4 regions of the Lysinibacillus sp. EB106-09-02-XG168 genome follow, and region 4 is predicted to be linked to each of the others. Evidence: riboswitches for the same ligand, from Rfam matches in the RefSeq annotation. Region 4 holds a riboswitch; each other region holds the start of a gene.
The links. A riboswitch is a leader RNA that binds a small molecule or an ion and turns the genes downstream of it on or off. The one in region 4 is predicted to bind cobalamin.

Region 1 (3,392 bases), 2.5 Mb from region 4:
GTTATAGTGTAGAAGGAGGGGAAAGATTTTGTCTGATACAGAATATTATTAAAATAGTTGAAAAGGGACAGGGGGGTCAACAATGACGCTAGCGCGAATGTATTTAAATGTTGTCAAAACAAGATTTAGAAGTGTCAAAGAGCTAGGCGATAAAACACTCGACCAATTAGAAGAGGCCCAATTGCACTGGGCGTATAATGAAGATTCAAACAGTATCGCAGTGATTGTAAAACATATTAGTGGTAATATGATATCGAGATGGACTGACTTTCTAACGACAGATGGTGAGAAAGCAACGAGAAATCGTGATGATGAATTTACGGATAGCCTTCAGACAAAAGAAGAGGTTATGACAGTATGGGAAAAGGGCTGGCAAGTATTTTTAGATGCTTTACAAGGATTATCTGAAGCTGATTTAAATGGGTTTGTAACGATAAGGGGAGAGCAGCATTCCGTGATAGATGCGATTGAAAGACAAATGGCCCATTATTCACAACATGTCGGTCAAATCGTTTACATCGCTAAGCAAGTAAAGGGTTCTCAGTGGCAAACAATAAGTATTCCAAAGGGACAATCTCAGTTTTTTACAGAATCAATGTTAAAAAAACATCAACGATAGAAGTGTAGCCATCGCACTAGTATGTGGTGGCTTTTTTTTGTGGAATAAACATAAATATCTATGTTGAAAAATCTCAAAACTATATTATATTCAGAAAATAAAATTGACGTGTGTCTTTGCAGCGTGTTATGTTTAATACTAATTTAATATGTATCATTACAAGTTTGAGTGAAAAAACTTTTTCGCTTAATTTAAAGGAAAATGGGTGTAAATCCCATGCTGTCCCGCAGCTGTAAATGAGGAGTTTTGTTTCTAATACCACTGAGTAAGTACTTGGGAAGGTGAAGCAAAATGAAGATTCATAAGCCAGAATGCCTGCTTGTAGTAAGATTCATTGTAGATCTACGAAAGATAGGGAGATGGATGGAAGGCTTTTAATAATGAGTTTTTCTATCCCTATTCACGTGGAATAAGGATTTTTTTTTGCATTTTTCTAATCATAGTCATGAGATTACTTTGAGTTTCAAGTTAGTATTATGGTGGAGAAACATACATATATCAATTTTCTATCACCCAAGAATAGACAGGAGCAATCATAATGATATTTTTTAAAAAAATATTACCTTTCATTCTCATACTGATGTTAACCATTGTAGCAGGCTGTTCAAGCTCGGGTGAAAGTAATGGAAGTAAAACTTCTAACGAAGGAAAGGTGATAACAGTTGGCTGGCCGCTAGATATAGGGCCTTTAAATCCGCACACCTATTTACCAAACCAAATGACTGCGCAAGCAATGGTATATGAATCATTGGTAGAATATAACGATGACGGGACAATATCGCCGAAATTAGCGAAGAGCTGGGAAATTTCTGATGATAAAACAGCTTATCTATTTCATCTTAGACAAGATGTAAAATACTCTGATGGGACAGCATTTAATGCAGATAATGTTATTCGTAATTTTAATGCGGTTTTAGCAGATCGTGATACACACTCTTGGATGGGGATGGTGAATCATATTGTAGATGTTGTGAAAGAAGACGACTATACAATTCGTCTACAATTAGATGCGCCCTATTACCCTGTATTAAATGAACTGGCTTTTGTGCGACCATTTCGCTTTTTAGGGGATAACGGATTCCCTGAAGGAGATACAACTAATAAAGGTATTAATGCTCCGGTTGGAACAGGTCCATGGGTATTAACCGAATATAAAAAAGATCAATATGCAATTTTTAGCCGCAACGAACATTATTGGGGTGAAAAGCCACTAGTTGACAAAGTAAAAGTGAAAATTATTCCTGATTCAGAATCTATTTCACTGGCATTTGAAAATGAAGAATTAGACATAATTTATGGTCGAGGCATTATTAGCTTAGATAACTACACTTTCTTAAAAGACAGTGATCAATACAAAACGGCTGTATCTGAACCTTTATCTACACGAGCATTACTTTTTAATACACAATCTGGTCCTTTAGCAGAATTAAAAGTACGCCAGGCTATTCAATACGCAGTTAATAAAGAACAAATGGTTGAAAGTATTACCCATGGTACAGAAAAAGTTGCCAATAAACTGTTTTGGGGTGCTATTCCATACGCAGATATTGAGTTAAAACCAATACTATTTAATCCAAAAAAAGCCGAGCAGCTATTAGATGAAGCAGGTTGGACATTAAAAAATGGTGATAAAATCCGTTCTAAAAATGGGCAGCCTCTTCAATTAGATTTAATCTACATTGCAACAGATGCTATCCAAAAACCAATGGCAGAATTAATGCAAGGGGAATTAGCAAAAATAGGCGTCCAATTAAACCTTGAAGGCGCCGATGTAATGGTAGGGCTCCAAAAATTAATGGATAATCAAGTAGATATTAATTTCTGGCGCACAAACGGTCCACCAACAGACCCACACAGCTTCGCAAACGAGTCAGCAACACCGAATGCAAATGGTGTTTATGAAGCGAAATTAGGCCTAGATAACGCAGCGCAAATTGATGGCAAAATACATCAATTATTAATTGGTACAGATGAAGCGGAACGTGTGCAATTGTATAAAGATATTTTAACAATGTTCCATGACCAAGCATTATTCTATCCAATTTCATATGAAACGAATAACGTTATTTACCATAAACATATGAAAGATTTTAATCCCTGTGCATCTGAATACGATATCCCTTATGCTCAAATGGATTTAAAGTAAGAGAATGAGAAGAGAGTGGGTCTACTATGACTCCTCTCTTTTTGCACTATGAAGACTTGGGAAGTGATGAAAGAAATGTACGAATCAACTTGGCTTTTTTGTTTAAAACGAGTTATTACATTACCATTTGTTTTACTAGGGGTGTCAATAATGACCTTTTTATTTATTCGTTTTGTTCCAGTAGAGCCAGCGGAGGTCATACTTAGAATGTCAGGGGTCGCCCCGACAGCAGAAGCGATACAGGCGCTACGATCGGAATTAGGCACTGATCAACCATTGTCTATTCAATATTTTATATGGCTAAAAGGTGTGTTGCACTTCGATTTTGGTTCATCATTTGTGAGTAAATTACCCGTTGCTCAAGAAATAGTAGAAAAACTGCCGGCAACTTTTGAATTAGCCCTAGCTGCATTTGTATGTATGATTTGCTTTAGTATTCCACTAGGTATTATTAGTGCACTTTATAAAAATTCAATATTTGATAGGATTGTCGGCTTATTATCTATTATCAGTGTATCCATCCCAACTTTTTGGTTAGGTTTTTTTCTTTTATACTTATTCAGTTTGAAGCTAGGCATCTTCCCGACAAATGGTAAAGGGACTATTTTACATATGATTTTACCAGCA
Region 2 (3,392 bases), 3.8 Mb from region 4:
CTAAATATTACCCCTGTTAAAATAAGAGTTTCCATTTTTAGTGAACGGTCTACTATTCTAGCAAAGCCCATAACAGCAAACATTGTTAATATGGCCCCTATCATACTAAAGACTGGCAATGTAAAATGACCGATTACAGGTATTGAGACACTAAAGAAAATCGTCATCACCGCGCCCACCGATGCACCTGAGGAAACACCTAACGTATAAGGATCAGCCAAAGGATTTTTTAATAGGCCTTGAAAAGCTGCCCCTGCAATAGCAAGTGATGCCCCTACAAGCCCTGCTAGCATCACTCGAGGTAAACGAATCTTCCATAAAATATTGGCAGCTGTTTCATCGGCCGCCTTATTCCACAATACTTCTAATGGAGTATGAACTGAGCCTATCGATACACCACACCAGATGCTAATGATTAAAAGTGTAATTGCTGTTACATAGGCTACAATTGTTTTACTCATTTAAATGCCTCTGGGTAAACAGCCTTTGCTATTTCCTCAAAACCATCAGCTAATCGTGGACCTTGACGACTTGTCGTACTTTCATCCACTTGTACAATAGCTTTATTTTTTACGGCAGTTATTGTCTCAAAGCCTGGACGTTGTGGAATTTTCGTTAAAATATTCGGTACATAATTATATGCCACAACAATGACATCTGGATTTTTCGCAATAATTTGTTCAGCTTCAATTGGATACCAGTCATTTACATCTGCTGCCACATTTTCGGCATGAATCATTTCTAGCATTTCATTCATAAATGTACCTCTACCAGCTGTATAAATCTGTGGCTCATCAGACGATTCTACAAAAACTTTCTTTGGCTCAACACCCTTAAGTTTTGTTTCAATTTCTTCAACTTTAGCCTTCATATTTGCGACTATTTTTTTAGCCTCTTCTAGTTTTCCCGTTGCACGACCAAGCTGTTCAATCGTCGTGTAAGTCTCATTAAAGTTTTTGGCATCCGCTACAACAAATACTTTCACACCTGCAGCCTCAAGCTGTTCAATTGCTCCTTTTAAATTCCCCATACCCGATGCATGAGCAAAAACGATATCTGGCGTTAACGCAATAATTTGTTCAATATTAAAATCTATACCGCCAACCTTATCTCTTTTAGTAGCCTCTGCTGGATAATCGTCATTATCTGATACACCCACTATTTCATCATTTAAGCCAAGACCAAATAAAATTTCAGTGTTACTTGGAATGAGAGAAACTATTTTTTCAGGAGGTGCTTCTAGCGTAATATCTTTGCCAATAGCATCCGTTATCGTCATTGGAAATATTGCTTGATCTACTTTAGCTGTCTCTTGCTGCTCAGCAGATGACGGCTTGTCATTTGTCGTCTCTTTTGTGTTGCATGCTGCAAGCAAGCCAACAGCTAAAAATGCTGATAATCCTATTTTCCAAAATTTCTTCATGTGAATCCCCCTTAGTCTATCTGTGCATAAAGTATTTAACGACTTGTTTTTCTGATTGATCGATACATTTTAGGTTTTTATCGTTTAAGGTAGTGCAGGTGTCGCTCAACGTTGGGTTTATCTTTCAATGTTGTGTGGTTATTGCCCAACTTTGTGGGGTTATCGCCCACTTTTCCAAATTTATCGATATTCAGCTTACAAAACAAATACCCCTCATCATAAAAAAATGAGGGGGTCAAATTTGCACAATATACATATACAAAATCCACCATCCTATCCTCGTAGGCTACAACGTGTTTTCTATAAAGGCAGGTCTCCTGGCTCGTGCTTCATACGCTTTTTCAAGCCTTCCCGAAATTTTCAGTGGCGCAGATTGAAAAAACTCACACATACAGTGGCGGGACCGCATCGGAATTACACCGATTTCCCTTTTCACTTTACTTAAGTAAAGAACCTTTATAATATTCAGTTGATTGTATTATACATGAAAATTAAAGAAGTCGCCTCCATTCGAGACGACTCTTCATCAAATCAATTAGCTCGGCATAATTGCCGCGGTCGCACAGATAAATCGTCACAGGACGTGGCGTTCTTAGACTGGGTTCCTCTATTTTGTCTGGACACCCGCTGAAAAAAGTTAAACTATATCTGAAAAATACTGTACCGTTTTCATCGGTGCACCCATTTCTCGTAATGCCCATGTGTTCTCTAAATAAATATCTGCTAACTTCTCATATTTGCCGCCGAATCTTTGTGCCCATTCAACTGCTACAACACTTTCATATAAATGTGCCATCTGCTCTGCGACCTTTTTTGCCTCAAATGTTTTTGTTGCATCATCTAAACGGCTAAATGTTTGCAAAGTTGAATCTAGTTTTGCTAATTGCCCTACTACAATTTCAACTAATGGACTATCAGTTAGTTTTTCTAGACGTTCCTCCATAACACGAACAAACATTTCGTGCACATGAAACTTATCAACTAAGCGAATGAGCTCTAAAGCTAAAATATTCGCAGTCCCCTCCCACACGGTAAGGACCTGTGCATCTCTTAATAACCGTGGTGTAACAAAATCTTCAATATAGCCGTTTCCGCCATGTAATTCAATGGCTTCACTCGCATAATGTACAGCTTGCTCCGCCGTTTCTTTTTTCATGATTGCAATATACAAGCGGTTCAAAATGATGTCCTCTTTATTCCCCTGTCCACTAGTTACTTTATCGTACAGCTGAATAAGATCAAAAACCGTAGCAACTTCTACATGTAGCTTGGCAGCGAATTTCCCTAGTGTATCCTGAATCATAGGATATTGCGTTAAAGGTTTACCAAATGCATGGCGATTTGTCACATAGTGCTTCGCCTCTAAATAGCCGCGGCGCATAATGCCGATAGAAGCAACTGCATTGCAAATTCTTGATAAATTTAGCGCCTCCAACATATAGTAAATCCCTTTATTCGGATCACCAACAACATATGCTAGTGCCCCATCAAATTCCACCTCACCAGAAGGCACTGCTCTAACACCAAGTTTATCCTTTAAACGCCGAACGCGCAGGTTATTAACTGTGCCATCATCATTTCTCCATGGAACTGCAAACAATGTTAAACCCTTTGAGCCTGCCCGAGCCCCTTCCATACGTGCCAATACCATAGTTACTCCACACATTCCTGCGTTTGATGCAAAATATTTCTCACCATATAAACGATACTGCTTGCCATCCTGCCTTGCCTCTACAACATTCGCTCCGACATCAGAGCCACCTTGGCGCTCCGTTAAAAATGTAGCCCCCTCATAGAGCTCTGTCTCTCCAGTTGCACAAACATGTGGTAAAAAACGCTCCTTCACCTCATCACTCGCATAATGATCAAGTAAATAAGCAGTTGCCATCGTTAACGTAACAGGACAGTAAAAGCCTGGTTCAGCATGTGAAAGTATATAGCCTTGAGCAAAGCTATACACATAGTTGCC
Region 3 (3,392 bases), 2.1 Mb from region 4:
TTGGTTCTTCGAATAATTCTCAGCCCTTTGAGTTAGTACCGACTTTACAGGCAAAAGTACACTATGAAGGTACTCAGCATATAAAGGACGTGTTAAAAACTTTCCGTATTCTTGAAGCAGAAGAACCTTCATTACGTGTGCTATGGCATGAAAAATTCCAAGAAATTCATGTACATATTATGGGTATCATCCAACTCGAGGTTCTTATCGAAGTGCTTCATGAACGCTTCTCGCTAGACATTTCATTTAGCGAACCCCAGATTTTATATATGGAAACGATCGCCACAACGGTGACAGGCTATGGTCACTTTGAGCCATTAAAGCATTACGCAGAAGTCCATTTATTGATGGAGCCAAATACACGTGGCACGGGCAATACATTTGTCAATGCATGCCACGCGGATGATTTAACAGTTGGGCATCAACGACTCATTGAAAAACATTTATTCGAGCGCGATCATCATGGGCTGTTAACTGGTTTTCCAATAACAGATATTCGCTTCACACTCTTAACGGGACGCGCACATAATAAGCATACTGAAGGTGGCGATTTCCGTGAAGCAACATTCCGTGCATTACGGCAAGGGCTCGAACAAGCAGAAAATGTATTACTAGAGCCATACTACCGCTTTAAACTTAAAGCTTCTAGTGATTTCATCGGCCGCATGATGACCGACATTCAGCAAGCTGCGGGTACATTTGACGCACCAATCATAACTGAACATGATGCGATTGTAACCGGCCGGGCCCCTGTCTCAACATTTATGAGCTACAGTACTACCTTTGCCGCCTACACCAATGGGAAGGGCGTAATTTCCCTACAATTTGATGGCTACGATATATGTCACAATACAGAAGAAATTATCGCTCAAATCTGCTACGATAAGAACGCCGATCCCGACTATACATCCTCTAGTATTTTTTGCGCAAAAGGCAAGGGCTACTCCGTTCCATGGCACGAAGCACAAGCAGCAATGCATTGTATTGACTAAATTCATAAAAACAGGACATGATTTGTTAGATCCATGTCCTGTTTTCTTATGTTTCGTGGAGAGTTACTATGCTTTTTGGGTTATCTTGCTTCGCGTGGGTATTCCCTTTCCTTTCGCGGGTATTCGACCTGCTTCCGCAGGTATTCCCCTTCCTTTCGCGGGTATTTGCCTTCTCTCCGCGGGTAATCTTGCTTCGCGCGGGTATCTACCTATACGGACAACTCCATTCTATTAACTTGCAAGGAATATATCTTTCTCCTAAAGGCATTGAAATTCATCCCGCACATATTTAATTTACTAAGCTTGTATCGTTTTCTGACCCTGTCTATAAATAGGATATGAAGATTCCACCACAACGTAGCTATGGGAATGTGAAAAATCCATTAAAACCTTGCCAGGTCGACTTTTCAAAAGTTGTAAATTATCAATCAGTTCAAGCAATAGTTCATGACCATTTCCACGTGGGTGCCAATTTAAATGATGATCATTTAGTTCCTTCACAGCTTTTAGAAATTGAAGATACTCTCGCTCTATAAAATTGATCAGTTGTTTATTTTTATAAACTACTCGTGATAAATCTTCTAAATATACCTCATAAAAGCGCATCACTATCGAGCACAATAAATCATTGACCCGAGCAGCACTTAGTATTGGCTTAGGTGCTTGGGAAAGTCGCTCTAAATTTGGTTTTGCACGAGTCGAATCGATACGTGTAATTAAATGATAATGTTCGCCATTCACATCGTACACAATTGGATTTGTCGGCATATACATCATAAAATCATTTGTTTTTGTTTTAAGTTGGTCCGTAATATTCGCTTTTGCAAAAAGGTGGCCATTAAAACTTTCATTTTGAATCCAAATAATATCTTTGTTATATAAAATTTGTTCAAACAATCGTTCATTACTAATAAGATTGCTAGCTAATAATTGATCGACAAGGGATTCTACAACCATTCTTGTTGTAGCTTTCTTGGCAAGTTCAGTGCGTGGCTGCTTACAAATTTTCATTTCTACATATTGCGATTCCTGTGCTGTACTTACATGAATATTCGTCATCATTGCATCCTCTTTTCGTACATATTTTTCAAAACGGAAGTCTTCTTATACATAAAAAAAGGATTTCCTAAAACTAGAGGAAATCCTTCATTCTATCGTTTTCATTCATCACTTAATGTCAAATTATACCCAAGCATAAAAGAATCGCCTTGAAAGCGATTACCTTCTTTTATTTTGGGCATTTGACGTACGGTGACGAACAGAGCATTCTGTTTTGTCAACATGCCACCTCCTATTCCTCGTAGGGTTATGGTGTGTACTCATAATAGGCAGGTATCCTGACTCATGATCATCGCTACTTTTCCCCTTCCCGTCGCTAAACAGTGGTATACGAAAAGTCGCTCACATTTACAGTTGCGGGACAGTGTCGGATTTGCACCGACTTCCCTTTTAAGTAAATTGCACGCAATTTACACCTATTACTCCACGCTATTCAGTTGTAAAATTAGCCGTTTTAAAGATGTCGGAAACTGTAGAGTAAATATTCCTAACTGACTATCAAACTAAATTGTAATGTGTAGTTTACCTACTGTCAAGAAATTGAAAAACTGCAAATAAAAAAAGAGGGTGTTACCCCTCTAAATATTATAAAGAATCCTTATTCTTTTTATAATATTGATACATCATATCAACAAGTAGGTTCTGTAAATTTTCTCTGTTCTCTTCTACTTCCTTTATTTCTTCTTCTGTCGTAGCCACATTGTAAATAATTTCACCACGACTTACCCCATTTCTAGCTTTAATGTCGCCAACCTGATATATCTTTTTACTCACCACTGGCATTTCCACTAATCGAATGAAACTTTTAACGGTACGACCTGTTTCATTTTTAATCTCTCTCGCTAAGCTTTTAGCAACCATATTTAGTTTAGTTGAATTATCATATTGGTTAGGCGACTTATATTCAGCAGTATTAACTTCGCTTTTTTCTTCGTAAGTATAATCACATTTCCAATACGCCTTATCCTCCATTGCTATCACCTCTTACAACATTATTCGAGGTAAGACGGATATTACCTTTTAATATGTTCAAATAAATACAAAGTTCTTATTAGATTTTCCCCTGTCTTTTTAACATTTCATAAAATAATCTAGCAGCCTTGTCTATATTTAATTCTCCAATTCTAAAGTATGTGTAACCATCATTTTCAACTTTAACTACTTTTGAATTAGGAGGTGCAAATTTTAACGATGCTTCAATAAATTTCTTTTCAGAGTCAGTTAACTCAGCTTTATCGATTTCTGTTTCACGATAATTTTTATTTCTCATTAACATCCCTCATTCACTAAGTCTATGTTAATAAAGTTAAAGCAGTTTTTGCTAACCTTTTAACGTTTAAC
Region 4 (3,392 bases):
AGGTAGTATCCGTAAAGAATCTTATAATCTGCAGTTAGCGAAATTTATTCAAAAGCGTTATGCGGAGAAATTGGATCTTGAAGTATTAAGCTTAAATGACTTACCAATGTATAACCAAGATATCGAAAATGAAGCACCGCAAACAGTATTAAATTTTAAAGCAAAAGTAAAAGAGGCGGATGCAGTTCTTTGGCTGACTCCAGAATATAATGGTACAGTGCCAGGTGTTATGGTTAACGCCATCGATTGGTTATCTCGCGTTGATAAAGTAATGATTGGCAAGCCATCATTCATGATGGGCGCATCTATGGGTAACTTAGGGACTGTTAAAGCACAATTACACTTAAGAGATATTTTATTCTCACCTGGAGTAAATTCACCTTTACTTAGTGGCAATGATGTTTATATTGGTGCAGTACACACTAAATTTGATGCTGAAGGCAATTTAACAGATGAGGGTACTATCAAATTCCTAGATGTAGTTATTGATAACTTCTTAAACTGGATGAAAAAATACGTTTAAAAATAAAAAACTGGGATCAGCACCAAAACGTGTGGTTGATTTCGTTCCGACTGGGTGCTTTGCCGCTGCCGCTTCGCTTTCGCGCAGTTAAAACATTTGCCGCTGCCGCTTCGCTTTCGCGCAGTTAAAACATGCCTTCGTTCCACTATTGCAGATCCCCGAGGAGTCGCCCAGTCTCCACTACAATCAACTATTTGCATAGTATACGTTTTAACAAAAGTCATCCACAACTTTTGGTGATGAACCAAAAACTGTCCAATTAAGTACGCTATATACTTTTGGACAGTTTTTTTATCTCTTTATTTAATTGGGATTATTTTTAAAACTTTTTGAAGACGGTATGCAAAAATACCCGCGAATATAGCTAAAATAATATCCTTTGGCAAAGGGGGCATCATCCAAAGCCATGCTATTTTATAATTGAAAGCATCAGGCGCACTAGCCCATAGCTTATAGGCAAAATACATCCAATTTGTCCCTAGTAAATAATTAATTGCAGTTGCAACTAATGCAGCAACTACATAGCTTTTCTTCGTTCCACTGCGCTCTACAATAAGCCCTGCGACAAATGCAGCTAATATAAAAGTGACAATGAAACCAAATGTAGGACTTAAAATTTGTCCAAAGCCTCCGCTGAATCGTGCAAATACAGGTGCGCCTGCTAAACCGATGCACATATAAACAGTACAAGCGAGAGCCCCTTTTCTACTACCGAGAATAAGTCCCGCTAAAATAGCAAAAAATGTTTGCAATGTGATCGGTACTCCGCCAACAACCATGAAAGGTACAATGGACGTAATATTAGCTCCTATCATCATTAATGTTGAAAATAGTCCAATGTATGCAATATCTACTGTTCTTAATTTTTGATGTGTATGTTCCGCAACGGTTGTCATTATTTCACCCCTAAAAAGTAAAGTTGATAATAATAGTGTAAAAAAATAAAGTTTTTGTGTCAACTTGATTATTTCTTTTAGTTAACGTAAAGGTGTTTCGTGACTTGATAAATGATTGATAGTATAGACTAACTATTGAAATATATGATAGAATTGTCATAATTTTAAATCATTCGATACTAATGGTGTGACATCTTGTACAATGTGTCACTTAAAAGGGAAATCGGTGCAAATCCGACGCTGTCCCGCAACTGTAACGAGGAGTTCTATGATGATTTAGCCACTGTTTTAGAATGGGAAGGCAATCATAGGTACATTGATTCGAAGCCAGGAGACCTGCCATTTAGTTATTCCTGTAATGCCCACGAGGATGAAAGCGATTACGGACAATAGTAGGAGTAAATCTAACTTTGTTTAATCTCTTTTAGAGGTGTCCAAACACACGCTGAAAGACGCAATTATGCCAGGCATAATTGATTCTAGGGTATTTCCATGCGCATTTGCATGGAATACCCTTTTTTCTTTCATTTATCTTCGTACTGTAAATGTTAGCAAAGTATCAGCTACAGTTACGTCTAGATGAAATTAATGTTTAGTGATTAGGAGTTAATAAACAGATGAATAGAAAATTTATGTTACTTTCAATGACCCTTCTTCTAGTACTTATAATTTCAATGACTATTGCAATTATGGTTGGATCGGTTTCCGTTACACCACTTTATGTATGGAAGGTTATCCTTTCTAAAATTCCTATTATACAAAGCTCAATCGAACAAGATTGGAGTCGTTCACAGGAAATTATCATTTGGCAAATAAGGGCTCCTCGTGTATTACTCGCTGCTATCGTCGGAGCAGGCTTGGCAATTGCAGGAGCAGCTATTCAGGCACTCGTTCGTAATTCAATTGCAGAACCATATATTTTAGGGATTTCTTCTGGAGCGACGGTTGGTGCCACAGCTGTCATCATTTTAGGTGCCTTTTCATTTCTGGGCGTTTATGCTCTTTCCGTATCAGCTTTTTTAGGCTCTCTCACAGCAATGGGGTTAGTTTTTTTCTTATCACATATTGGCGGTAGAGTGTCCGTCTTTCGACTTTTACTTTCAGGGATGGCGGTGTCATTTATTTTATCTGCTATTTCAAATTTTATCTTAATGCTGTCGAAGCAAGAGGGGGGAATGAAGGCAGTCATGTTTTGGATGCTAGGAAGCCTAGCAGGTGCGAAATGGAGTATTCTTGTAATTCCGGCAGTCATTTTTTTTGTAGTATTTGCCTTGTTATGGCTCAACTATCGCAGCTTAAATTTATTACTTCTTGGAGAAGAAGCAGCAGTTACATTAGGGGTTAACTTACAACAATTTCGAATACAGCTTATTTTATTAGTATCATTATTAACGGGTGTGCTAGTTGCTGTAAGTGGCTCAATTGGATTTGTTGGTTTAATCATTCCACATATTGTACGGCTAATTGTAGGTTCAAATCATAAGTATGTCATACCGATTAGCGCATTATTAGGGGGGATCTTTTTAGTTTGGGCAGATGCACTTGCTCGAATATTAATTGCCCCTGAGGAAATGCCGATAGGAATTATCACGGCTTTTTGTGGAGGTCCATTTTTCATTTGGCTGCTACGTCGTAACAATTATTCTTTCGGTGAAGGAGATTAAAAATATATGACATTAGAAGCGAAACAAATATCATTCTCCATTTCTAATGAACGCATATTACATGAAGTAAATGTTCAAATAAAGGACAAGCAATTTGTTGGGTTGATCGGTCCTAATGGTAGTGGGAAGTCAACGCTATTAAAGAATATGTATCGTTTATTAAAACCAGAAAGTGGAACAGTGTTATTAAATGAACAAGATATTCTAAAGCAATCGAGTAAAAACATAGCTAAAAATCTAGCAGTTGTGAGTCAAGAAACACCGGTCTTATTCGATTTTACAGTGCATGATTTAGTGAGTATGGGGAGA

Region 1: it holds a riboswitch for cobalamin, as region 4 does, so the genes downstream of both, nikA (nickel ABC transporter substrate-binding protein) here and AC3WSO_RS21835 (FecCD family ABC transporter permease) in region 4, are expected to answer to the same signal.
Region 2: it holds a riboswitch for cobalamin, as region 4 does, so the genes downstream of both, AC3WSO_RS03655 (ABC transporter substrate-binding protein) here and AC3WSO_RS21835 (FecCD family ABC transporter permease) in region 4, are expected to answer to the same signal.
Region 3: it holds a riboswitch for cobalamin, as region 4 does, so the genes downstream of both, AC3WSO_RS11655 (hypothetical protein) here and AC3WSO_RS21835 (FecCD family ABC transporter permease) in region 4, are expected to answer to the same signal.

The regions. Positions count from the first base shown of each region.
Region 1 covers NZ_JBYTDN010000003.1:1,786,257-1,789,648, forward strand. Annotated here, with positions in the region: gene AC3WSO_RS09425 (DUF1572 family protein) at 83-619, shown strand; cobalamin riboswitch at 763-956, shown strand; gene nikA (nickel ABC transporter substrate-binding protein) at 1,158-2,765, shown strand; gene nikB (nickel ABC transporter permease) at 2,841-3,392, shown strand, end outside.
Region 2 covers NZ_JBYTDN010000003.1:542,021-545,412, reverse strand. Annotated here, with positions in the region: gene AC3WSO_RS03660 (FecCD family ABC transporter permease) at 1-461, opposite strand, end outside; gene AC3WSO_RS03655 (ABC transporter substrate-binding protein) at 458-1,423, opposite strand; cobalamin riboswitch at 1,714-1,896, opposite strand; gene AC3WSO_RS03650 (acyl-CoA dehydrogenase family protein) at 2,061-3,392, opposite strand, start outside.
Region 3 covers NZ_JBYTDN010000003.1:2,198,260-2,201,651, reverse strand. Annotated here, with positions in the region: gene AC3WSO_RS11660 (GTP-binding protein) at 1-992, shown strand, start outside; gene AC3WSO_RS11655 (hypothetical protein) at 1,290-2,054, opposite strand; cobalamin riboswitch at 2,303-2,486, opposite strand; gene AC3WSO_RS11650 (hypothetical protein) at 2,637-3,023, opposite strand; gene AC3WSO_RS11645 (hypothetical protein) at 3,103-3,321, opposite strand.
Region 4 covers NZ_JBYTDN010000003.1:4,312,645-4,316,036, reverse strand. Annotated here, with positions in the region: gene AC3WSO_RS21845 (NADPH-dependent FMN reductase) at 1-523, shown strand, start outside; gene AC3WSO_RS21840 (biotin transporter BioY) at 823-1,419, opposite strand; cobalamin riboswitch at 1,586-1,777, shown strand; gene AC3WSO_RS21835 (FecCD family ABC transporter permease) at 2,037-3,083, shown strand; gene AC3WSO_RS21830 (heme ABC transporter ATP-binding protein) at 3,090-3,392, shown strand, end outside.